Regions from separate parts of the Streptomyces sp. NPDC006365 genome, predicted to be linked through region 1. Evidence: riboswitches for the same ligand, from Rfam matches in the RefSeq annotation. Region 1 holds a riboswitch; the other holds the start of a gene.

What was found. Region 1 has a riboswitch for glycine ahead of gcvP (aminomethyl-transferring glycine dehydrogenase). Riboswitches for the same ligand answer to the same signal wherever they lie in the genome.
Region 2: it holds a riboswitch for glycine, as region 1 does, so the genes downstream of both, gcvT (glycine cleavage system aminomethyltransferase GcvT) here and gcvP (aminomethyl-transferring glycine dehydrogenase) in region 1, are expected to answer to the same signal.

What each region holds. Positions count from the first base shown of each region.
Region 1 covers NZ_JBIAHS010000001.1:1,396-12,968, reverse strand. Annotated here, with positions in the region: gene gcvP (aminomethyl-transferring glycine dehydrogenase) at 1-1,476, opposite strand, end outside; glycine riboswitch at 1,659-1,755, opposite strand; gene ACFYO0_RS00065 (PRC-barrel domain-containing protein) at 1,876-2,247, shown strand; gene ACFYO0_RS00060 (DNA polymerase IV) at 2,301-3,662, opposite strand; gene ACFYO0_RS00055 (MerR family transcriptional regulator) at 3,775-4,452, opposite strand; gene ACFYO0_RS00050 (bifunctional nuclease family protein) at 4,699-5,172, opposite strand; gene ACFYO0_RS00045 (MerR family transcriptional regulator) at 5,259-5,987, opposite strand; gene ACFYO0_RS00040 (FHA domain-containing protein) at 6,027-6,908, opposite strand; gene ACFYO0_RS00035 (DUF881 domain-containing protein) at 7,057-7,962, opposite strand; gene ACFYO0_RS00030 (small basic family protein) at 7,968-8,300, opposite strand; gene ACFYO0_RS00025 (DUF881 domain-containing protein) at 8,297-9,199, opposite strand; gene ACFYO0_RS00020 (mannose-1-phosphate guanyltransferase) at 9,287-11,573, opposite strand, start outside.
Region 2 covers NZ_JBIAHS010000015.1:1,434-13,006, reverse strand. Annotated here, with positions in the region: gene ACFYO0_RS32310 (ABC transporter ATP-binding protein) at 1-1,008, opposite strand, end outside; gene ACFYO0_RS32305 (ABC transporter ATP-binding protein) at 1,032-2,129, opposite strand; gene ACFYO0_RS32300 (ABC transporter permease) at 2,126-3,124, opposite strand; gene ACFYO0_RS32295 (ABC transporter substrate-binding protein) at 3,241-5,025, opposite strand; gene ACFYO0_RS32290 (ABC transporter permease) at 5,087-6,097, opposite strand; gene ACFYO0_RS32285 (enhanced serine sensitivity protein SseB C-terminal domain-containing protein) at 6,495-7,283, opposite strand; gene ACFYO0_RS32280 (enhanced serine sensitivity protein SseB) at 7,482-8,258, opposite strand; gene ACFYO0_RS32275 (AAA family ATPase) at 8,402-9,097, opposite strand; glycine riboswitch at 9,296-9,410, shown strand; gene gcvT (glycine cleavage system aminomethyltransferase GcvT) at 9,565-10,683, shown strand; gene gcvH (glycine cleavage system protein GcvH) at 10,823-11,212, shown strand; gene glyA (serine hydroxymethyltransferase) at 11,227-11,573, shown strand, end outside.

The DNA.
Region 1 (11,573 bases):
ATAGCGCAGCATCGCGGTCTCGGAGCGGTGCTGGTGGAACACCGGGTGCGTGAGGTACTCGTCGGTGCGCAGCAGCGCGGTGGGCAGCGTGTCGTCGGCGGAGGCGTCCAGCGCCTCAATGTCGCCCTCGACGCCGAACGCGGTCCAGACGGCGCCCAGTTGGGTCCGCGTGGTGGTCTCGTCGCAGGCGATGGACAGCTGGTCGGCGTCGACGAGACGCAGGTTGACCCCACCCTCGCGGGCGGCCGCGACGATCTCGGCGGCCCTGCCCGGCACCCGGACGGTGAGCGTGTCGAAGTACGCCTCGTGGACGACCTCGACTCCGCCCGCCTTGAGCCCCGCGGCGAGGATCGTGGCGTACCGATGGGTGCGCTGCGCGATCGACCTGAGGCCCTCCGGACCGTGGTAGACGGCGTACATACCGGCCATCACGGCGAGCAGGACCTGAGCCGTACAGATGTTGCTGGTCGCCTTCTGCCGGCGGATGTGCTGCTCCCGCGTCTGAAGGGCGAGCCGGTACGCCTGGTCGCCGTCCGCGTCCAGCGAGACACCGACGAGACGGCCCGGCAGGTTGCGGGCGAACTTCTCGTGGACCGCCATGTATCCGGCGTGCGGCCCGCCGAAGCCCATCGGTACTCCGAAGCGCTGGGTCGTGCCGACCGCGATGTCGGCGCCGAGCTCGCCCGGCGAGGCAAGCAGCGTCAGCGCCAGCAGATCGGCGGCGACGGTGACGATCGCGCCCAGCTCATGCGCCTGCTCGATGACGGGCTTGATGTCCCGTACGGCACCGGAGGCGCCCGGGTACTGGATGAGCAGGCCGGTCACGCCACGCTCGCAGACATCGGCCGGGATGCCCTCGCTGAGATCCGCGACGACCACCTCGACGCCGATCGGCTCGGCGCGCGTCTCGATGACGGCGATGGTCTGCGGCAGCGCGTCGGTGTCGACGAGGAAGACGCCGTTCTTGACCTTGCCCACGCGTCGCGACAGCGCCATGGCCTCGGCCGCGGCGGTGCCCTCGTCGAGCAGCGAGGCTCCCGACGTCGACAGGCCCGTAAGGTCGGCGACCATGGTCTGGAAGTTCAGCAGCGCCTCCAGGCGGCCCTGCGAGATCTCCGGCTGATACGGGGTGTACGCGGTGTACCAGGCCGGGTTCTCCATGACGTTGCGCAGGATCACCGGCGGCGTGAACGTGCCGTGGTAGCCGAGCCCGATCATCGAGTCGAGGACCTCGTTACGGTCCGCGAGGGAGCGCAACTCGGCGAGGACCTCGGCCTCGGAGCGCGCGGCCGGCAGCGCGAGCGCCTCGGCGTCCTTGATCACATCCGGCACCGCGGCGGCCGTCAGCTCTTCGAGCGAGCCGTACCCCACCTGCGCGAGCATCTTGGCCCGGGCCTCGGTGTCGGGCCCGATGTGGCGCTGCTCGAAGGGGATTCCCCGTTCGAGCTCGGAGAGCGGAATGCGATGGGCGGTCATTTGCGGAGGCCTCCTGGTCTGACACGACCTTCGAGGGCACCACGGCGCGGGTGCCCGGACGGCCTCCCCCTCTGTCATCTCGACCTGAGAGCTTCACCGGTCCGCCGTCTGTACGGCGTCCCGGCTTTCACCGTCGGTGAGAGCGGAAGCCGTCAAACACCCGCTCTGCTTTCCAGAGTGGCCTCGTCCGCGCGGTACGTGGGCCTGAGAGATTCCGGGGAGGATTTGCTCCTTCGGCGCCTCCGATGAAGCCTTGGAGGACTCTCCCGCACGGGGTCAGCGGCCGTTGACAGAGTACCAGCGGGCATCCCCCGAGTGGCCGCCCACCGCAAAGTGCCCTTTCGTAGTGCTTATGGATGCGTAGTGCTGACGGATGAGTTGTGACCAGATGGAGGGCCCGTGCAGACCGACATCGATCCGCGCAACCTGATCGGCCGCAAGGCGTTCGACCGCGACGGCCACAAGATCGGCACTGTCGACGAGGTCTATCTCGACGACGCGACCGGTACGCCGGAGTGGGCCGCCATACGCACCGGCCTGTTCGGCAGGGATGCCTTCGTGCCCCTGGAGCCCAGCGAACTGGTCGAGGGCACCTTGCGGATCCCCTTCGACCGCGCCCTCATCAAGGACGCCCCCGACTTCGGCGTCGGCCGCCATCTCTCCCCGGAACAAGAACTCCAGCTCTACCACCACTACGGCCTCGACGTAACTCCCCCGCCTCCGCCCCCGGACCGCGACTTCGGCCACCTGGCAGGCTCGGACGAGCCCTAGGCGAGCTTTTCGCATCCGGTGCGGTATTCCCGGCGGAGCGCTGTCGCCGAGGCCTACGGTCTTCGCGACACCAGCGGCAGCGGGTCCGCCGGCTCCAGCTCCGGATCGTCGATGCGAAAGGTGCGTACGCGCCCGGGTTCGGAGTCGGGCGTCTCGAACCGCACCGTGACCCGCCCGATGCCACTGCCCTGCACCCACCCGTGCCCGAACTCGGCATGCCGTACGTCATGCCCCGCGGCCCACCGCCGCACGGCGGGCGCCTCCTGCTCATCGGCCGGCTCCTGCGCCTCGTCCTGCGCCGGATGCTCCGGCTCACCCGCGTGGGTCCGTGCCTCGGCCTGCGCCCGAACCTGCGCGAAGAGATCCTCCTGTGTGTAGTCGGCGAGCCCAGAAACCCCGACTCCCAGCAGCCGTACGCCTCCGGTGGTGTCCACGGACTCCAGCAGCCGCGCGGCCGCCTCCCGCACCACCGCGGCGTCGTCCGTGGGGCCCCGCAGAGTCTCGGAACGGGTCAGCGTCGAGAAGTCGTACCGCCGCACCTTGAGGACGATGGTCCGCCCCGACAGATGCGCGCCGCGCAGCCGCCGCACACACCGGTCGGCGAGCCGCTGCACCTCCATCCGCACCCGCACCCGTTCATGGATGTCCACGTCGTAGGTGTCCTCGACGGACACCGACTTTGTGTCCCGCTCGGCCACCACGGGCCGCTCGTCGTGCGCCAGCGCCATGGCGTACAGCGCGCTTCCGTGGGCCTTTCCGAGGAGCCGTACGACCTCGTCCTCACCCGCCTCGGCGATCTCCCCGACCGTCGTGATCCCGGCCCGCCGCAGATGGTCCCCGGTGGCCGGCCCCACCTCGGGCAATGTACGCACCGACATGGGAGCGAGCAGTTCGCGCTCCGTCCCCGGGTCTATCACCACCAGACCGTCGGGCTTGGCCTGCTCTGAGGCGATCTTCGCGAGCATCTTGGAGGCCGCCAGCCCCACCGACCCGGTCAGCCCGGTGACGGCCCGGATGTCCGCGCGCAGCTTCGCCCCCGCCAGCCGGGCCGAAGCCTCGTCCCAGGCCGCTCCCCCGGCCTCCAGATCGACGAAAGCCTCGTCCAGGCTCAGCGGCTCCACCAGCGGCGACAGCTCGCGCAGCAGCCCCATCACCTGCTCACTGATCTCCCGGTAGAACCCGAACCGGGGCACCAGATACGCGGCGTTCGGCGCCAGCCGTCGCGCTTGCGCCATGGGCATCGCGGAATGGACCCCGAAGACCCGGGCCTCGTACGAGCACGTCGCGACCACACCCCGCGGCCCGAGCCCACCCACGATGACCGCTTTGCCGCGCAGGCTCGGCTTGGCCGCCTGCTCCGCCGAGGCGAAGAAGGCATCCATGTCGAGATGCAGGATCGTGGGCGCGGCTCTCATATCTCCGATGCTGCCCTACGCCACTGACAATGCCCCCGTACGCAGCAGCCCTCGCCCCTCGGTGCGCAAGCCCTGGCCCCTCGATGTGCGGGACCCTCCGGTAACCGCTCGCTCAGACCGCGCGGTTGCGACGCCGCGCCAGCTCGTCCGCGGGATGGTGCCCGACGAGTGTCTCCCCCGTGTCGACGCGCTCCCCGTGCAGCTGCGAGAGCGCGCTCTCCACGTCGCGCCAGACCACCCCCACGGCGATCCCGAAGATGCCCTGCCCACCCTGGAGCAGCGCGTGGACCTCGTCGGGCGAGGAGCACTCGTAGACCGTCGCCCCGTCGCTCATCAGCGTCATGCGCTCGAGGTCACGGAATCCGCGCTCCCGCAGGTGCTGGACCGCGGTACGGATGTTCTGCAACGACACACCCGTATCGAGAAACCGCTTGACGATCTTCAGGACGACAACGTCCCGGAAGCTGTACAGCCGCTGCGTCCCCGACCCGTAGGCAGGCCGCACACTCGGCTCGACGAGGCCTGTGCGGGCCCAGTAGTCCAGTTGCCGGTAGGTGATGCCCGCGGCAGCGCAGGCCGTGGGACCGCGATAGCCGATCTCCTCGGACGCCACCCCGCCACCGTCCGGCGCCGGCGCCGGACGCTGCTGTGGAGCGTGGTCGGCCGCGCCGCCATGCTGGGGATACCCCATGCCCGAGCGGAGCCGAGAGCTTGGGGGAGGGTACGGGCCGCTCTCCACCGGACTGCGTCCGGGGGCGCCCCCAGCCGTACCGTCGCCGCTGCTTCTCACGCCGACCTCCGTCCCCTTGACCTGCCTCATCGACGGTAGGCAGTCACGGGGGGTGCGTCAACGACCACCGCACTCGGCACGCCGAGTGATAATCACCCTAAGAGTGGTTTCCCGTGCCCCATCACGGGGAAAGGCTGGCCGAATGCTCCCGGCGCGACCGCCGCACGCCCTGTCGGCCGGTGGTCCCGGAGGGTCACTGCATATTCGTCCCGAAGCCCCAGCCCTGGTTGTGTGCGTCAGGCCGGGTCACTGGCTGTTGGTGCCGAAGTCCTCGGGCGAGATCTGGTCGAGGAACTCGCGGAACTTCTCCACCTCGTCCTCCTGCTCGTCCGGAATCGCGATCCCCGCGTCGTCCAGCACTCCGTCGCTGCCGTAGATCGGCGTCCCGGTGCGCAGCGCCAGCGCTATGGCGTCGGACGGCCGGGCGCTGACCTCGACCCCGCTGGCGAACACCAGCTCCGCGTAGAAAACACCGTCCCGCAGGTCCGTGATGCGCACCTCGGTGAGTTCCTGGCCGACGGCCTCCAACACGTCCTTGAACAGGTCGTGCGTCAGCGGTCGCGCGGGAGCCATGCCCTGCTGTGCGAAGGCGATCGCCGTCGCCTCCCCCGGCCCGATCCAAATGGGGAGGTAACGGTCGCCTCCCACTTCACGCAGGAGCACGATCGGTTGGTTGGAGGGCATTTCGACCCGGACACCTACGACGTCGAGCTCGTTCACACAGCAACCCTAGGCCGTGCTCGGCATCTTTGGGTAGTCGAGCACGTAACGGGCGGCGGATCCGGGCTCGGTCACATGCCTCGGGTTCAATGCAGCCGTACTCCGAGCGCGGACTGCACGAGCGCGGCATGCAGCTTCACCGCGAGTCCCGCCAGCTCCCTGGTCCGCGCCTCCGCGTGTGCCCTGGTCTGCGGATTGCGGTGCAGACGCAGCGGGGCGACGACCTGGTCGACGAGTCCGGCCTCACGGTCGGCGGCGGCCTTCACGGCGCGCAGATGCCGCGGCTCGATCCCGAAGCGCCCGAGTTCCACGACAAGGCCGGCCACGGTCACCGCCTCGGCGCCGTAACCCCCGTCCGGCAGCGGCGTGATGAGGCCGTACGACTCCCACTCATCGAGCTCCTGCTCACCGATCTCGGCGGTGGCCAACAACTCGGCCCGCCCGATTCGCGCCGCGGTGGGTCCCTCCGGCTCGTCGGCGGCCTCGCCGTCACGCTGCCGTCCCAGCGACGGCAGCCGCACCGCCTCACCGCGCTCCATGGCGTCCAGGTGTTCGCGGATCACCTTCAGGGGCAGATAGTGGTCCCGCTGCATCCTCAGTACGTGGCCCAGGCGCTCGACGTCTTCCGGGCTGAACTTCCGGTACCCCGACGGGGTCCGCTGCGGCTCGATGAGCCCTTCCGACTCCAGGAAGCGGATCTTTGAAATGGTGACTTCGGGGAACTCCTCGCGCAGCACGTTCAGCACCGTGCCGATACTCATCAGCCCACTGGCGGCGGCGCCGTTCCCGGCACCGCCGCTCGGTGTTCGAAGCATGGCCCTTCCCTGGGGTCCCCGGACGGATTCTGGGGAGGGTCAGATTCCCCGCTGGCTCGCGTAGAAGACCAGCCGGTACTTGCCGATCTGCACCTCGTCGCCGTTCGACAGCGGGACGGAGTCGATCCGCTCCCGGTTGACGTACGTGCCGTTCAGGCTGCCGACGTCCGCCACGGTGAACGTGCCGTCCGGCTGCCGACGGAATTCCACATGGCGACGCGACACCGTCACGTCGTCCAGGAAGATGTCGCTCTGCGGATGACGGCCCGCCGTGGTCAGGTCGCTGTCCAGCAGGAAGCGGCTGCCCGAGTTGGGGCCGCGGCGCACCACCAGGAGCGCTGAGCCGAGCGGCAGCGCGTCCACAGCCGCCTGCGCCTCGGGCGACAGCATCGGCATCTGTGTCTGGCCGGTGGCCTCGGCGTCATAGGCCTCGAGGCCCGAGATGGAGATCGTCGATGTGGTCTCCGACGGACGCTCGGCAGCCGCTCCGGCGCGCAGCGGCGCGCCGCAGTTGGAGCAGAAGCGGCTGTTCTCCGCGTTGCGATTCCCGCACCTCGTGCACACCAGGGCCGACATGGACGGATCCTCCTGCCGCGGCTGTCCTGCCTGGGCATTGGACGCGTACGGATCGGGGGAGAACCCTCCACCCGCACTTGAGGTTGGATCCCCGAAACCTATGCGGCCTGACTGGGCAGGGTCAACAGACGACGCGCCCTGACCACCGGAAATGTCACCACCCGGGCCACCGAGCTGATCTCGGAACAGCGGGCGCTCCCCCTGCCCTTCGGCATCTTCATGGCGCGACGCGCGATGGCGGGCAGTGGCACTGTCGCTGCCCTCTTTCGCGCTCTTGCCAAACCATTTCGCAAACAACTTCACGGGCGATTCCCCTTGACCGAAACAGACCCGCCCGTGGGGCAGGACGAACCCTGATTACACACACCGGTCGAGCCGGACATCTTCACAACGTCGGCATCCACCAGACAGTTTCCACCACGCACCACCCATTCGGTGCGTCGACCCCCCGCAACGTCATGCCCGCGACGAGCCGCCCGCATGCGCCCCCGCCTCACTGGGAGGACGACCGAGCGTAGTCAGGCTGCTTCGCTGGTCGCAAGGCATCAACGATGATCTTGTCGGAGCGCTCCACCGTGACAGTGGCCTGCTCCTTCTCCAGAGTCTGCACCACTCCACCGGGGATGTTGAGCGCCGGTTCGAGGTCCTGCGGCTTGCCGATGACCTTGAAACGATAAGGCGCGCTGATCTTGTTCCCGTCGACGCTCACTCCACCCCCGCTCGGGTCGGTCAGGTACGTGCTGGCGACCACCCGTACTCCATTGACCTGGATCGCCTCCGATCCGGCTGCGCGCAGCTCCTGGATCGCGTCGAGCAGCATGTCGGCCTCGACCGTCCCCTCCGTGTCGTCGATGGTCAGCGTGATGCCGGGCCCCTGCGCCGCCACCGTGCCCGCAAGTATGCCGAGCTGCTTCTCCTTCTCGACCGTCTGCTTGCGGGCCTCCTCGGCCTGGTCCGAGCTGTTCTCCAGCTCGGTTCGCTGATCTTCGAGACCCTGTTTCTCCTCTTCCAGACGCTGAGTACGGTCATCCAGTTCATCGAGGATGCGTACGAGATCTTCCTGACGCGCTCCACGCAGCGCGCCGTCGCCGTCACTGTTGGACGCCACCTGAACGGCCAGGCCGAAGCCGAGACCGAACAGCAGAAGGGCGACGATGAACTGCGCACGTGACAGGCGTGGCGGCCACAGACCGTTCACCAGCCGCTGCCGACCCGACAGGGTCGGCTCGGCCTGCTCCGGCTCGCTCTCGGGTGGCTCCGATGCTTTCGACGTCTGAGGAGCCTCGGTTTCAGACGTCTTCGGCCCCTCAGCCGGGACTTCTTCGGGCAGCTTCTTGCTCAGCCAGTTCTCAGGGGAGGCCTTGGGGGCCTGCTCAGGGGTCTCTTCCTGGTTGCTCATCGGCCTCACGCCCGGAACACGTGCCGGCGGATCGCCGCGGCATTGGAGAAGATGCGGATGCCGAGGACGACGACGACGCCCGTGGACAGCTGAGCGCCGACGCCGAGCTTGTCGCCCAGGAAGACGATCAGCGCGGCCACCACGACGTTGGAGAGGAACGACACAACGAAGACCTTGTCGTCGAAGATGCCGTCCAACATCGCGCGCAGACCGCCGAACACGGCGTCGAGCGCCGCGACCACGGCGATCGGGAGGTATGGCTCGACCACCGCCGGAACTTCGGGCCGAACCAACAATCCAGCCACGACTCCCACGACGAGGCCCAGTACGGCGATCACGATGTGCCCTTCTCTGTGCTCGGTTCTGCTGTTCGTACGATCACGCTCGGCGCCGCGGGCAGCCGGACGTCGTCCTCGACGGAAAGGCCGGTCTGGATCCCGTAGTTCTCGTGCAGCGCCTGCAAATACAGCCCGTCGGCACTGCTCTCGAACTCGCTGCTCAGCCCATTGCCGTCCCCCACAGCGAGCACGGTGTACGGCGGCACCAGCGGCTTGTTGTCGACCAGTATCGCGTCGCCCGCCGCCCTGATCGCGGACAGCGACGTCAGCCGCTGCCCGTTGATCGAGACGGCTTCGGCGCCCGATGCCCACAACCCGTTGACGACCCGCTGCAGGTCGCGATCCCGTACGCGCCCCGTGTCGGAGAAGCCCGACGTCTCGCGCGCGTCTCCGTCACCGCTCTGATCGGCTTCCTTCGCGTCGTCCACGACCAGCTTCACGCCGGGACCATGCACTTCGACCGCTCCCGACAGGATTCCGACCAGTTCGCCCCGGTCACCGCCGTGCTTCTTCAGCGCCTCGCGCTGCCGAGCGCTCACGTCGTCGCGCAACTCGTCGACACTGTCCTCGAGCTTGTCGGCCACCGCGTTCTCACGGTCGATGCGGTCGATGAGTTCCTCGCGCTCCTTCGCGACGACCGGAGCCTCGACCCGCGCCTGTGCCGCGCCCACGGTGACCACGAGGGCCGCCAGTACCAGTCCGGCCGCGAGACCCACCTTTGCCCGCACCGTCTTCGGCATGCCACCGGCGTTCTCGGCCTTCTTACGGGCGGCCGCCTCCGCATACCCCTCGTCCAGGCTGTGGTCCATGACGTTGGTGAGCAGCGACATGGAGGCGTCCAGCCGCGGAGGGCGCGTGGGGGTGCTCCGAACGGGGGGGTGCTGCGGCATGCCGCACATCGTCGCACGTCGCGACCGCCACCTCCGAATGGCCCCACCGACGTGCCGAACGGTGCCCCGGCGGGGCACCGTTCGGCACGCGTGTGCTCAGCGCCCGGCGCTGTCCACCACAGACGACCACTCGTCGAGCAAAGCCTGGGCGGACGCGTCGTCTGGCCCCTCGGCCCACAGATGCGTGACGGCCTCCGCAGGATCGGGCAGCACCATCACCCAACGCCCGTCGGTCTCCACGACCCGTACGCCGTCGGTTGTGTCGACAAAGCGGTCCCCAGCTGCCTCCACAACCCGCCGCATCACCAGGCCCTTCACTGCCCAGGGAGTCGCAAGATCGCGCTTGAGGACATGCGCCCGCGGAATCCGCGCATCGATCTGGCTGAGCGTGAGCTGAGTGCGCGCCACCAGACCGATGAGCCGTACGAAGGCCGCCGTACCATCGAAGACGCTGCTGAACTCCGGCACGATGAACCCGCCGCGCCCATCACCTCCGAAGATCGTCGAGTCGTCGCGCCCGACCCGTGTCAGATCGTCCGGCGAGGTGGTCGTCCAGTCGACCTGAGTGCCGTGGTACGCCGCTACCTGCTCGGCGATCCTCGTGGTGGTCACCGGCAGTGCCACCCGCCCGCTGCGCCGCTCGGCGGCCACCAGGTCGAGCATCACCAGCAGCGCCCGGTCGTCCTCGACGATCCGCCCCTTCTCGTCGACGAGCGAAAGCCGCTCACCGACCGGGTCGAACCGCACTCCGAACGCGGCCCGCGCCGAGGCCACGATCTCCCCGAGCCGCACCAGCCCCGACCTGCGTGCATCCGCCGTCTCGGTAGGCCTCCGCTCGTCCAGACCGGGATTGATGGTCAACGAGTCGACACCGAGCTTGCCCAACAGGCTGGGCAGAACCAATCCGGCGCTTCCGTTCGAGGCATCCACGACCACCTTCAGCCCGGATTCAGCAATCCCGGTGGTGTCGACATTCCTGAGCAGGGAGCCGGTGTACGAGTCGAAGACGCTGGCCGGAAAGTGCAAGTCCCCGATCTCGCCCGGGAACGCACGCCGGTACTCCTGCCGCGCGAAAACCCGGTCGAGCTTGCGCTGACTCGCCTGCGACAGATCCGCCCCACGCCCGTCGAAGAACATGATGTCGACCGAGTCCGGGACCCCCGGAGTCGTCCGGATCATGATTCCGCCGGCACTGCCCCGAGCGGTCTGCTGCCGCGCCACCGGCAGCGGTACGTTCTCCAGGTCCCGTACGTCGATGGCGCTTGCTTGCAACGCTGAAATGACCGCCCGCTTCAGCGCACGAGCACCCCTGGAGTGATCGCGGGCCGTCGTGACCGTGGAGCCCTTCTTGAGCGTCGTCGCATATGCCCCCGCGAGGCGCACGGCGAGCTCCGGAGTGATCTCCACATTGAGAATCCCGGACACCCCGCGGGCACCGAAGAGATGTGCCTGTCCGCGGGACTCCCAGATGACCGAGGTGTTGACGAAGGCGCCGGCCTCGATGGTCTTGAACGGGTAGACGCGTACGTTCCCCTGCACGATCGATTCTTCGCCGACAAGGCACTCATCGCCGATGACCGCGCCGTCCTCGATACGCGCGGCCCGCATGATGTCGGTGTTCTTTCCGACGACACAGCCGCGCAGATTGCTGTGCTGGCCGATGTACACGTTGTCGTGAAGAACGGCCTTGTGCAGAAAGGCTCCGCTTTTCACCACGACGTTCGAGCCGACAACGGTGTGCTCACGGATTTCGACGTCGGCCTCGACCTTGGCGTAGTCGCCGATGTACAGCGGGCCTCGCAGAACCGCATCGGGATGCACCTCGGCACCCTCTGCCACCCACACGCCCGGCGAGATCTCGAAGCCGTCGAGCTCGACATCGACCTTGCCCTCCAGGACATCGGCCTGCGCCTTCACATAACTCTCGTGTGTACCGACGTCCTCCCAGTAACCCTCAGCGACATAGCCGTAAACCGGCTTGCCCTCCTTCATCAGCTGCGGGAAGACATCACCGGACCAGTCGACGGAAACATCAGCCTCAACATAGTCGAAGACTTCGGGTTCCATGACATAGATGCCCGTATTCACGGTGTCCGAGAAAACCTGGCCCCAGGTCGGCTTCTCCAGGAAGCGCTCGACCTTTCCCTCATCATCGACAATGGTGATGCCGAATTCCAGCGGATTGGGAACCCTTGTAAGACAGACAGTGACGAGTGCACCCTTTTCCTTGTGGAAATTGATCAAATCGGTGAGATCGAAATCGGTCAGAGCATCACCGGAGATCACAAGGAAAGCGTCGTCCTTCAACGCCTCCTCGGCGTTCTTGACGCTACCGGCAGTACCGAGTGGCTTCTCCTCATTGGCATAGGTGAGCTCCATTCCG
Region 2 (11,573 bases), on a different contig from region 1:
GAGGAGCGGCGGCTCCTTGGTGGTGCAGATCTCCGTGGCCTTCCAGCACCGGGTGTGGAAGCGGCAGCCGCTCGGCGGGGAGATCGGCGAGGGCACATCGCCCTTGAGCAGGATGCGCTCGCTCTTGGCGGCCCGGCGCCGGGGGTCCGGGATGGGCACGGCCGACATCAGCGCCTTGGTGTACGGGTGCATCGGCGCCTTGTAGAGCGAGTCGCGGTCCGCGAGTTCGACGATCTTGCCGAGGTACATCACCGCGATACGGTCCGAGACATGGCGTACGACGGACAGGTCGTGCGCGATGATCACGTACGTCAGGCCCAGCTCCTGCTGGAGGTCGTCCAGCAGGTTCACGACCTGCGCCTGGATGGACACGTCAAGGGCGGAGACCGGCTCGTCCGCCACGACCAGCTTCGGGTTGAGCGCGAGCGCGCGGGCGATGCCGATGCGCTGGCGCTGGCCGCCGGAGAACTCGTGCGGATAGCGGTTGTAGTGCTCGGGGTTGAGGCCGACCACCGACAGCAGCCGCTGGACCTCCTTCTTGATGCCGCCCTCGGGCGTGACGCCCTGGAGCTTGAAGGGGGCCCCGATGATGGTGCCGATCGTGTGGCGCGGGTTCAGCGACGAGTACGGGTCCTGGAAGATCATCTGGACGTCACGGCGCATCGGGCGCATATCGCCGACCCCGAGGTGCGTGATGTCCCTGCCCTCGAACTCCACGGTGCCCGCGGTCGGTTCGAGCAGCCGGGTGATCAGCCGGCCCATCGTCGACTTTCCGCAGCCCGATTCGCCGACGACGCCGAGCGTTTCGCCGGACTTGACCTCGAAGTCGATGCCGTCGACCGCCCGCACCGCGCCGACCTGCCGCTGGAGCAGGCCCTTGCGGATCGGGAAGTGCTTCTGGAGCCCGGTCACCTTCAACAGGGTCTCGCCGGGGGCGGCGTCCTTGGTGAGGGTCGCGCCCGGGGCCGTCTTCGGGCCCGCGCCGTCGCTCTCTGCGGGTTTGGTCACTGCCGCGTCCTCGGGTTTCTCACTCACAGCTTGGGCGCAATCTCTTCGGTCCAGATACGCTCCCGCTGCTCCTGCGTCATATGGCAGGCGGCCCAGTGCTGGCTGCCGACCTCGGCAAGCTCGGGGCGGACCGTGCGGGTGACGTTGTCCTTGGGGACGTCCGCGTACGGGCAGCGCGGGTTGAAGGCGCAGCCCGACGGGATGTTGATCAGCGAGGGCGGGGAGCCCTTGACCGGGATGAGCCGCTCCTGCTGGTCGCGGTCGAGGCGCGGCATCGAGCCCAGCAGGCCCCAGGTGTAGGGGTGCCGGGGCTCGTAGAAGACCTTCTCGGCCGGGCCGCGCTCGACGCAGCGGCCGCCGTACATCACCAGGATGTCGTCGGAGAGCTCGGCGACGACGCCCAGGTCGTGGGTGATGATGATGACCGCGGAGCCGAACTCCTTCTGCAGATCGCGGATCAGGTCCAGGATCTGCGCCTGGACGGTCACGTCCAGGGCGGTCGTCGGCTCGTCCGCGATGAGCAGTTCCGGGTTGTTGACCAGCGACATCGCGATCATCGCGCGCTGGCGCATACCGCCGGAGAACTCGTGCGGGTAGCCGTCGACGCGCTTGTCCGGCTGCGGAATGCCCACGCGGTCGAGCATCTCGATCGCGCGCCGCCGCGCGGTCTTCTTGTCGACGTCGTGGTGGATGCGGTACGCCTCCACGATCTGGTGGCCGATCGTGTAGTACGGGTGCAGCGCCGACAACGGGTCCTGGAAGATCATCGCCATCTCGCGGCCACGCAGTTTGCGTACGTGGTCCGGGTCGGCGGTGAGCAGTTCCGTGCCGTCCAGCCAGATCTCGCCGGAGATCTGCGCCTTGCGCTTGCCGTACTGGCCGGTGGTGTGCAGGCCCATGATGCCGAGCGAGGTCACCGACTTGCCGGAGCCGGACTCGCCCACGATGCCGAGGGTCTTGCCCTTCTCCAGCGTGAAGTTGAGCCCGTCGACGGACTTGACCAGTCCGTCGTCCGTCGGGAAGTGCACCTTCAGGTCGCGGACTTCGAGGAAGGCGGTCGGGGCCGGCGAGTCCTTCACGGGCTCGCTCAGCGCCGCCCCGCTCTTGCTGAGTTCGGTCATGCGAGCCTCACTCGGGGGTCGATCACGGCGTACAGGATGTCCACGACGAGGTTGGCGACGATCACCGCGAGCGAGGTGATCAGTGTGACGCCCAGGATCACTGGGAGGTCCTTGTCGCTGATCGCCTTGAGGACCGCCTGCCCGAGGCCGGGAAGACTGAAGGTGGTCTCGGTGAGGATCGCGCCGCCGATCAGGGCGCCGAGGTCCATACCGAGCATGGTCAGGATCGGCGTCATGGTGGAGCGCATGGCGTGCTTGCCTATGACGACCGGCTCGCGCAGGCCCTTGGCGCGGGCGGTGCGGATGTAGTCCTCGCCCATGACTTCCAGCATGGTTGCTCTGGTGATCCGGGCGTACATCGCCGCATAGAGGAAGGCGAGGGTGATCCAGGGCAGGATCATGCCGCCGAGCCAGCCGGTGAAGCTTTCCTCGAGCGGGACGTACTGGGCGTCGAGCCAGCCGAGTCCGTAGCTGAAGATCGCCAGCGACAGCAGACCGGTGAAGTAGATCGGGAGCGAGACGCCGGCGAGGGCGACGACCATCGCGCTGCGGTCCCACAGGGTGCCCCGCTTGAGCGCGGAGAGCACACCCGCCGCGACCCCGAACAGCAGCCACAGCACGGCGGCACCGAGCGCGAGCGCCAGTGTCACCGGGAAGCGGTCGGTGAGCACCGGCCAGATGGCCTGCTCGTTGCGGAAGGAGTAACCGAAGCACGGTGCCGCGCAGTTGGTCACATCGCCGCCACCGACGTACGTACGTCCAGCGAGGAGGCCTTTGAAGAACTCCCAGACCTGGGCGAGGATCGGGTCGCCGAGACCCAGCTTCTGGCGGACCGCCTCGATGGCCCCGGGGTCGGCCTGCTTGCCCACGAACATCGTGGCCGGGTCCACGCCCGCCCACCGGGGGACGAGGAAGAAGATGCAGAAGACCACCAGGATGATGACCACCAGCATCACTGCGGCGGCGAAGAGCCGCCTGATGAGGTAAGCGAGCACTGCTCTCGGCCCGGCGGCGGACCGTGGGCCACCGGAGGTCTTCCGGTGGCCCACGGGTTACGCCGCGCCGGCCTTCACCTGCCTTTCGTGCCGTATGGCGGGTGCGCCGGTCGGATTTACTTCTTCAGACCCAGGTTCACGAAGTCGTACTGACCGCTGTAGTTGTCGGTCGTGTAGACGTTCGCCAGGTTGTTGCCGCGCCAGTTGATGAACTTCTCGAAGACGAAGGGCAAGTAGTAAGCGCCCTCCATGACCTTGTGGTTGATCTCCGTGGAGATCTGCTCCTTCTTCGCTTCGTCCAGTTCCGTGACGTAGTCATCGAAGAGGCCGTCGATCGCCTTGTCCTTGATCAGGGCGAAGTTGTTGTTGCCGCTCTCAAGGATGTACTTGCTGCTCCACAGAGGCAGACCGAAGCCCTGCACGGTCGGGAAGTCCGGGCCCCAGCCCATGATGATGATGCCGTAGCCCTTCTTCTTCACGTTCTCGGGGCTGCCGATGATGCCACTGGTCTGCGCACCGTCGTACTGGTCGATCTCGACGTCGATGCCGACCTTCTTCAGGGACGCCTGCAGCGACTCGGCGGTGGCCACCTCGACCGGCTTGTTGTTGCGGACCGCGATGGTGGTCTTGAAGCCGTTCGGCTGGCCGCAGGCCTTCAGCGCCTCCTTGGCCTTGGCGACGTTGCCCTTCTTGTCCGCGCCCGCCATGTCGTACGGGTCGTACTTCTGACCCTCGGCACCCGGGACGGACGGCGGCAGCATGTTGGTGCCGATGTCACCGCCGGCCACCGGGCCGCCGCGCGCGGTCTGCAGCGACTCGTGGTCGGCGCCGTAGAGCACGGCCTTGCGGCATTCCACGTTGTCGAACGGCTTCACGCTCTGCGGGAAGACCGCGTAGCGGACGTAGCCGGAGACCGGGTTGTCCAGGTTGCCCTTGTGCTCCTTCAGGGCGGTGGTGCGGCCCTGCGGGGACATGCCGGTCTGGTTGATGTCCAGATCGTAGTCACCGTTGATCAGGCGCTGGTCCATGTCATTGGCGTTGGTGAACAGCGTCAGCGAGATCTTGTCCGGGTACGCCTTGCGGACCGGGTCCGAGGACTGCTTCCAGTTCTCGTTGCGGACCAGGACCAGCTTCTTGTTCGGCGTGTACGACTGGAACTTGTACGGGCCGGACGAGAACGGCTTCAGGCCGTACTTGGACTTGGTGTCCTTGTCCTGACGGACCGGCGAGGCGAAGGCCATGGCGAGCATGTCCTCGAAGTCCGAGTTGGCCGCGGGCAGCTTGAAGACGATGGTCTTGTCGTCCGGGGTCTCGATCGCCTTCAGACCCAGCTTGTCCGCGGACGTGTCCTTGTAGGGGCCCGGGTACTCGCCCTTGGGGTCGAGGATGTCCTTCAGGTAGACGGGACCGCCGGACAGCACGTCCTGCGCCCACTGGCGCTCGATGCCGTACTTGACGTCCTTGGAGGTGATCGGCTTGCCGTCCTCCCAGGTCACCCCGTCACGCAGCGTGTACGTGTACGTCTTGCCGTCGTCGGTGATCTTCGCCGTGCTCGTGGCGAGGTCCGGGGTGACCTCGGCGCCCTTCGCTCCGGGCTCCGCCTTACCGGTCACCAGCGTGCGGCTGTAGTACCGCATGAAGTTCCAGGCGAAGCCGTAGTAGCCACGCGTGGTGTCCCACGAGTCGGCGTCCTGGACACCGGCGAACTTCAGCTCGCCGCCCTTCTTGGCCTCGGAGGCCTGGGCGACTTTGTTGTTGGCGGCGTTGAAGCCGGCCGCGCCGCCTTCCCCGCCGTCGTCGGTGCCGCCGCCGCCGCACGCCGCCGTGGCAAGCAGCGCGGCGACCACGCCGGCGGCGGCCACGGCCTGCTTGCGCCGCCCTGTGGTGCGTTGGGTAGTCACTCGGATCCTCCGTGTGTGTAGCGGCCCGCCGACAGATGACGGGCCCTGGGGGTACGGCAGTTCAGCGGGAACCCTTCGGATCCAGCGCGTCGCGCACGCCGTCGCCGAAGAGATTGAAGGCAAGCACGGTGATGAAGATCGCTACACCCGGGATCACCATGTACATGGGATCCGAGTCGTAGTAGTCGATCGCGCTCGAGAGCATCTGCCCCCAGGAGGCCGTGGGCGGCTTGACGCCCACGCCCAGGAAGCTGAGCGCCGCTTCGGTGAGGATGTTGGTCGGGATCATCATCGTCGTGTACACGATGATGGGCGCGACGAGGTTGGGCAGCAGCTCCTTGAACAGGATGTACATCCGCCCGGCCCCGAGACTGCGGGCGGCCTCGACGTACTCGCGCTCACGCAGCGAGAGCGTCTGGCCGCGCACCACACGTCCGACATAGGGCCAGCCGAAGAAGCCGATCACCAGGATCATCACGAACAGGCGGACACCCGTGCCGGTGAGGCCCAGCATCTCGTTCGGCATGACCGAGACCAGCGCGATGATGAAGAGCAGCTGCGGGAAGGCCAGCAGACCGTCCATCACACGGCTGATGACCGCGTCCAGCCAGCCGCCGAAGTAGCCGGCGAGGACACCCAGAACCGTGCCGAGCACGACAGCGACCATGGCGGACATGAAACCGACCAGGAGCGAGATGCGGGCGCCGTAGACGATGCGGGCGAACACGTCACGCCCGTTGACCGGTTCGACGCCGAAGGGGTGGTCCGCGCTGATGCCGCCCCAGGAGCCTTTGGGGGTCGAGAAGAGAGGGTCGATCAGGTCCTCGTGGTGCGTCTCCGGATCCTGCCCGACCAGGTTGGTGATCACCGGTGCGAGCAGTGCGATCGCGATCAGTACGAGCACGATGACGCCGCCCGTGAGGGCCAGCTTGTCGCGCTTGAGGCGCTCCCAGGCGATCCGGCCGAGGGAACGCCCCTGTACCGCCTTGCCCTCGGCGGAGCCGGCGAGCACCGCCTCCTCGGCAGCGCTCGGGGCCGCTTCCGCGGTCGGCTCGTGCAATGGTGCCGTCATCGTGGCAGCGACCCCTCTCAACCGGCTGTAGCCGGCCCCCACATGCCGCTTGTAAGCGGCCTGATTCAGTCCGTCGTACACAGGGGCGAACACCCCCGAAGCCGGAGTCTTCAACGGTTCAGCGATCTGTTGCCAGACCTGGCGGTGAATGGATGCCTAAACGTGATGCTGTCTGGGACGTTCCGTTATCCGAACGGTACGTAACGAGGTGCGGACGCGGGACAGTTGATACCCAAGAGCCACACGCCGCGTTTACCCGCGTAGATCGGGACAATAAACCCGAACCAGATCCGAAGTCGAATCGAGGTCGAACGAAAGGCGAACGGAGGGCATCAGGCGAGGTGAGCCCGGGTCAGCCGGGTCGGGCAAAGTCCGACGGAGCGTCAGTACGAGCGTGTCAGTACGAGTCCGGGTAGCCGTATCCGCCCGCCACCGGCGCCTGCGCGGGGGCCGCGTGGGCCTCGCGGTCGTAGAACGGGCGCGTCATGGCCCGCATCCACATGGCCACCGGGTCGTACTCGTCGGACATCGCGACGGTCGACACCGGCAGCCCCTCCGGCACGGCACCGATCGACTGCTGCATCATCGCCCGTACCGAGTCCACGGCGGGCGGACTCGTGTCGTACACATCGAGCCCGATGGCCAGATACGGAGCGCCCAGCGCGGGCTGTACCCAGGCGCGGCGCAGCGAGCGCACGGCGGCGGTGCGATGCGCGTTCTGCGCCAGGAGGGCGTAGAACTGCGGGAGTTCGATGCTCGGCTCGGCCATCCGGAGCGGGCCGGCGGGCTGCCGCTCCAGGCCGGTGGCGATGCGCCGCAGGTCGAGCCAGGGGACGCCGACGCCGCCGCCGGGCGCGTGCGGGTTCAGCCACAGGCCGTAGTGGTCGGGGTAGAGGGTGCGGGCCGCGTCGAGGCCGTCGACGACTTCGTACGAACGGTTCCAGCCGCTGGCCGAGAGTTCCTGGGCGGAGGTGACGCAGGGCGCGTAGCTGAAGCCCTCCACCTCCATGTTCCCGTACTGCGCGTCCGGTGAACCGGCCTGGCCATGCCAGAGCAGCATCCAGATCTGGCCCGCCGAGGGGGTCGCGAGCGCCCGCAGGAGCGCCTCGTAGGCGTCGTAACGCCCGGGCGTGACCTGGCGCAGCATGTGCTCGACCTGCCCGGCCGCGATGCCGCTGGCGCTCACCTGTACCGCCCCTTCGAGAAGTTGACTCGGATATGAAACCAGCTTATGCGCTGCGCTGGCTGAACCGGTTGGAGCTGACCTCCGCTGTAAGTGCCGATTCGAGCTCGGGGCTCCACGTCATTCGCGGGCTGCCGGTCCGTTGTCGCTTGTCGCGCAGTTCCCCGCGCCCCTTCGGGGCGCCCCTGACGGGGGCACTCTCTACAGCGGGCCCGCGTAGAAGGGGCGGACCCTTTCTCGTAGCCACGTGGTCACCGGGTCCACGGCTGCTTCCACGAAGACCAGGTTGACTGGCCAGGGGGCCGGGGCTCGGGTGAGCGCTCGGCCCAGGGCGTCCATGGGGAGGGTTCTGGCGTCGGGGTCCCAGGAGGTGAGTTCTACGCCTATGAACAGGACCGGGTCTGCCGTTTCGATGGCTGCCAGGCAGCGGCGGGCGGTTCGTACGGCGCCGGTGGCTTCGAACTCGGTCGAGGCGGCCGTCAGGAAGTCCACCGGGTCCTGCTGCCAGTCGGGCTCGAACAGGCGGACCCGGCCGCCGCTCGTGGGGCCGTCCAGCTCGGTGCGGCCGGCGCGGCACAGCTCGGCGACGGCGGGCGGGGGCAGCGGGATGCCTACCGTGCCCTCCGGGTTCACCGCGATGCCCACCTGTGGCGGCAGTCCGCGCGCGAACTCGACGGCGGGCGCGATCGTGTACGGCATGTGGTCGCCGGCGATCTGCCGGAACTGCTGCACCGAGCTGAAGACCGGGACGTACGCCTGTCCGCCGAGCTCCATCGCGGGCAGGTCCAGCGGGCCGCTGTGCGGGCCGCCGCCGTTCGGCAGTGGCACCCAGAGGAAGCTGCGCCCGAGGACCTCCACTATCCGGGCAGCCGCCGAGGGCCCCGCCGGAGCGCCGAGAGACGCGGCGAGCACCTCTTCCAACTCGTTGCCGGGCCAGCCGACGTGTGGATGGGGGTGCGCCTGTGCCGGGAAGTCCATCTGCCTCTACCACCTGCTCGAAAACCACTGCCGGAATCAGTGCCGGATAGGCCGGATACCACCGCCGGGGCAGCGACCGCTGCGACTGAAAACCCTAGCGCCCGCCTGGCGCGAGCCGTTTCAGTCGCCGCAGCCGATCCCGCTCAGTCGCCGAAGTCGATCCGCCGCAGCACATCCGCCGCGGACCGGTCGATGAGGACGGCCGAACCGCAGCCTTCCGGCAGGTCACCCTTCTCGACGGAGCGCAGCAGCCGGGCGACCGCGGCGCGGTGCCGGGCGAAGGCGTACCGCGAGACCCCGCGGCCGCGCTCGCGCTGGCCGTCCAGGGCCGTGTCCGGCGGGACGTCGAGCAGCAGCAGATGCAAAGTGCCGCCGCGGCGCCTGGCTTCGCGCGCGATCCAGTTGCGCACCCAGGCCTGGGTGCCGCAGTCGTGCACGACGACGCCCTCGCCGGAGCGCAGGGCGCGGCGCAGGCCCGCGTAGTGCGCGGCCCGTACGAGGGGGCGGTAGACCGCGTACGGCAGAAAGCGGGACAGGCGGTGGTCCCAGCGGTCGCGGGTGTCCTGTGAGTCGATGCGCACGCCCGTCACGGCGCGGCGCATCAGGGTCGACTTGCCGCTGCCCGGCAGGCCCGTGACCACGACGAGATCGGCCGCGCCGAAGCGCAGGCCGTGCGGACTGTGTCCCGCACGCTCCCGCAGATCACGGACGACGGGCGCCGGGAGCGGGCCGCACGCCTCCCTGGCCGGGACAGCCGGGACAGCGGGCTGCTTGGGCAGTGCGACGGCGGCACCCGTCGCGTACGCCGTGGTCCTGTTCACGCTGTTCGTCCTCCCCATGGGGTCGGGAGACCCATCCCCGTCGAGTGTAAAGAGAAGGTAATGCGTGCACCCTGTCGTTTTCGTTCTCGCCGTGCCACAGGCCCGTCACAGATCTCTGTGAATGACGTGAACGCCTCCGAGCCCCTGTGGAAGTCCCCCCTGCCGTGCCGCACCGATGCGTGCGATGATGTGCGCGCCAACTGCATACCGGCCGCTTGAATCCGCGCGGGAGAGTTCCGGGCACGTGTACACGAACGTGTACGAGTGTCCGGGCGCCGAAGGAGCAAGTCCCTCCCTTGAATCTCTCAGGCCCCGTTACCGCGCGGGCGAGGCACATCTGAAAAGCGGGCCGTCTCCTGGCAGCCAGGGGGTCGGCTCCACCCACGGTGCAAGCCAGTGACCGTACAGGTCACGGCGAACCTCTCAGGTTCCGATGACAGATGGGGAGGAACGACCTCGCCGTCATGCCTTGGGAGCCCTGTCCGATGAGCAGTACCATTCCACGCCGTACCGCACTCGATGCATTGCATCGCTCGCTCGGCGCCACCATGACCGACTTCGCCGGCTGGGACATGCCCCTGCGGTACGGATCCGAGCGCGACGAGCACCTCGCCGTACGTACGAAGGCGGGCCTCTTCGACCTCTCCCACATGGGCGAGATCACGGTCACCGGACCGAGGGCCGCGGCGCTGCTCGACTACGCGCTGGTCGGGAACCTCGGGAGCGTCAAGGTCGGCCGCGCCCGCTACACCATGATCTGCCGCGAGGACGGCGGCATCCTCGACGACCTGATCGTGTACCGGCTCGGAGAGACGGAGTACATGGTCGTCGCGAATGCGAGTAATGCACAGACCGTCCTGGAGGCGCTGGCCGAGCGCGCCGCCGGTTTTGACGCCGACGTCCGCGACGACCGCGACGCGTACGCGCTGCTCGCCGTCCAGGGCCCCGAGTCCCCCGGCATTCTGAAGTCGCTCACCGACGCGGACCTGGACGGCCTGAAGTACTACGCGGGCCTGCCCGGCACGGTCGCCGGCGTCCCGGCCCTGATCGCGCGCACCGGCTACACCGGCGAGGACGGCTTCGAGCTGTTCGTCGCCCCGGCCGACGCGGAGAAGCTGTGGCAGGCGCTGACCGAGGCGGGGTCCTCGGTGGGCCTCGTCCCCTGCGGCCTGTCCTGCCGGGACACGCTGCGCCTGGAGGCGGGCATGCCGTTGTACGGGCACGAACTGTCGACCTCGCTCACGCCCTTCGACGCGGGGCTCGGGCGGGTCGTGAAGTTCGAGAAGGAGGGCGACTTCGTGGGGCGCGAGGCGCTCGCCGAGGCCGCCTCCAGGGCTCAGGAGAACCCGCCGCGCGTCCTCGTCGGACTGATCGCCGAGGGCCGCCGAGTCCCGCGCGCCGGGTACGCGGTCGTCACCGAGGGCGAGGTCATCGGCGAGGTCACCTCCGGCGCGCCCTCGCCGACCCTCGGCAAGCCGATCGCGATGGCGTACGTCGACGCCGCGCACTCCGCGCCCGGCACGCCCGGTGTCGGAGTGGACATCCGGAGCAGCCACGAGCCGTACGAGGTCGTGGCGTTGCCGTTCTACAAGCGCCAGAAGTAGTCCCGCCGACGGTTCGGCAGCGCGCCGACGTGACGTACGTTCCCGTGTGCCGTCTCGTGTCCGCCGTCCGGCATCCGCGGTCTTGTCACACACGACAACCCGTTCATCACCACTCCCCGCGTACAGGAGAATCCAAGCCATGAGTAACCCCCAGCAGTTGCGCTACAGCAAGGAGCACGAGTGGCTGTCGGTCGCCGAGGACGGCGTCTCGACGGTCGGCATCACCGAGTACGCGGCCAACGCGCTCGGCGACGTCGTCTACGTCCAGCTCCCCGAGGTCGGCGACGCGGTGACCGCGGGCGAGACCTGCGGCGAGCTGGAGTCGACGAAGTCGGTCAGCGATCTGTACTCGCCGGTCACCGGTGAGGTCACCGAGATCAACCAGGACGTCGTGGACGACCCGGCGCTGGTGAACACCGCCCCGTTCGAGGGCGGTTGGCTGTTCAAGGTACGTATCGCCGAGGAGCCGAAGGACCTGCTCTCCGCGACCGAGTACGCCGAATTCTCCGGCTCCGACTCCGCCTCCTGAAGGACTCCTGACTGATGTCGCTTCTGAACCAGCCCCTGCACGAACTCGACCCGGACGTCGCCGCCGCGGTCGACGCCGAGCTGAACCGTCAGCAGTCCACCCTGGAGATGATCGCCTCGGAGAACTTCGCTCCGGTCGCGGTCATGGAGGCCCAGGGCTCGGTCCTCACCAACAAGTACGCCGAGGGCTACCCGGGCCGCCGGTACTACGGCGGCTGTGAGCACGTCGACGTCGTCGAGCGGATCGCCATCGAGCGGATCAAGGAACTCTTCGGCGCCGAGCACGCCAACGTCCAGCCGCACTCGGGCGCCCAGGCCAACGCCGCCGCGATGTTCGCCCTGCTCAAGCCCGGCGACACGAT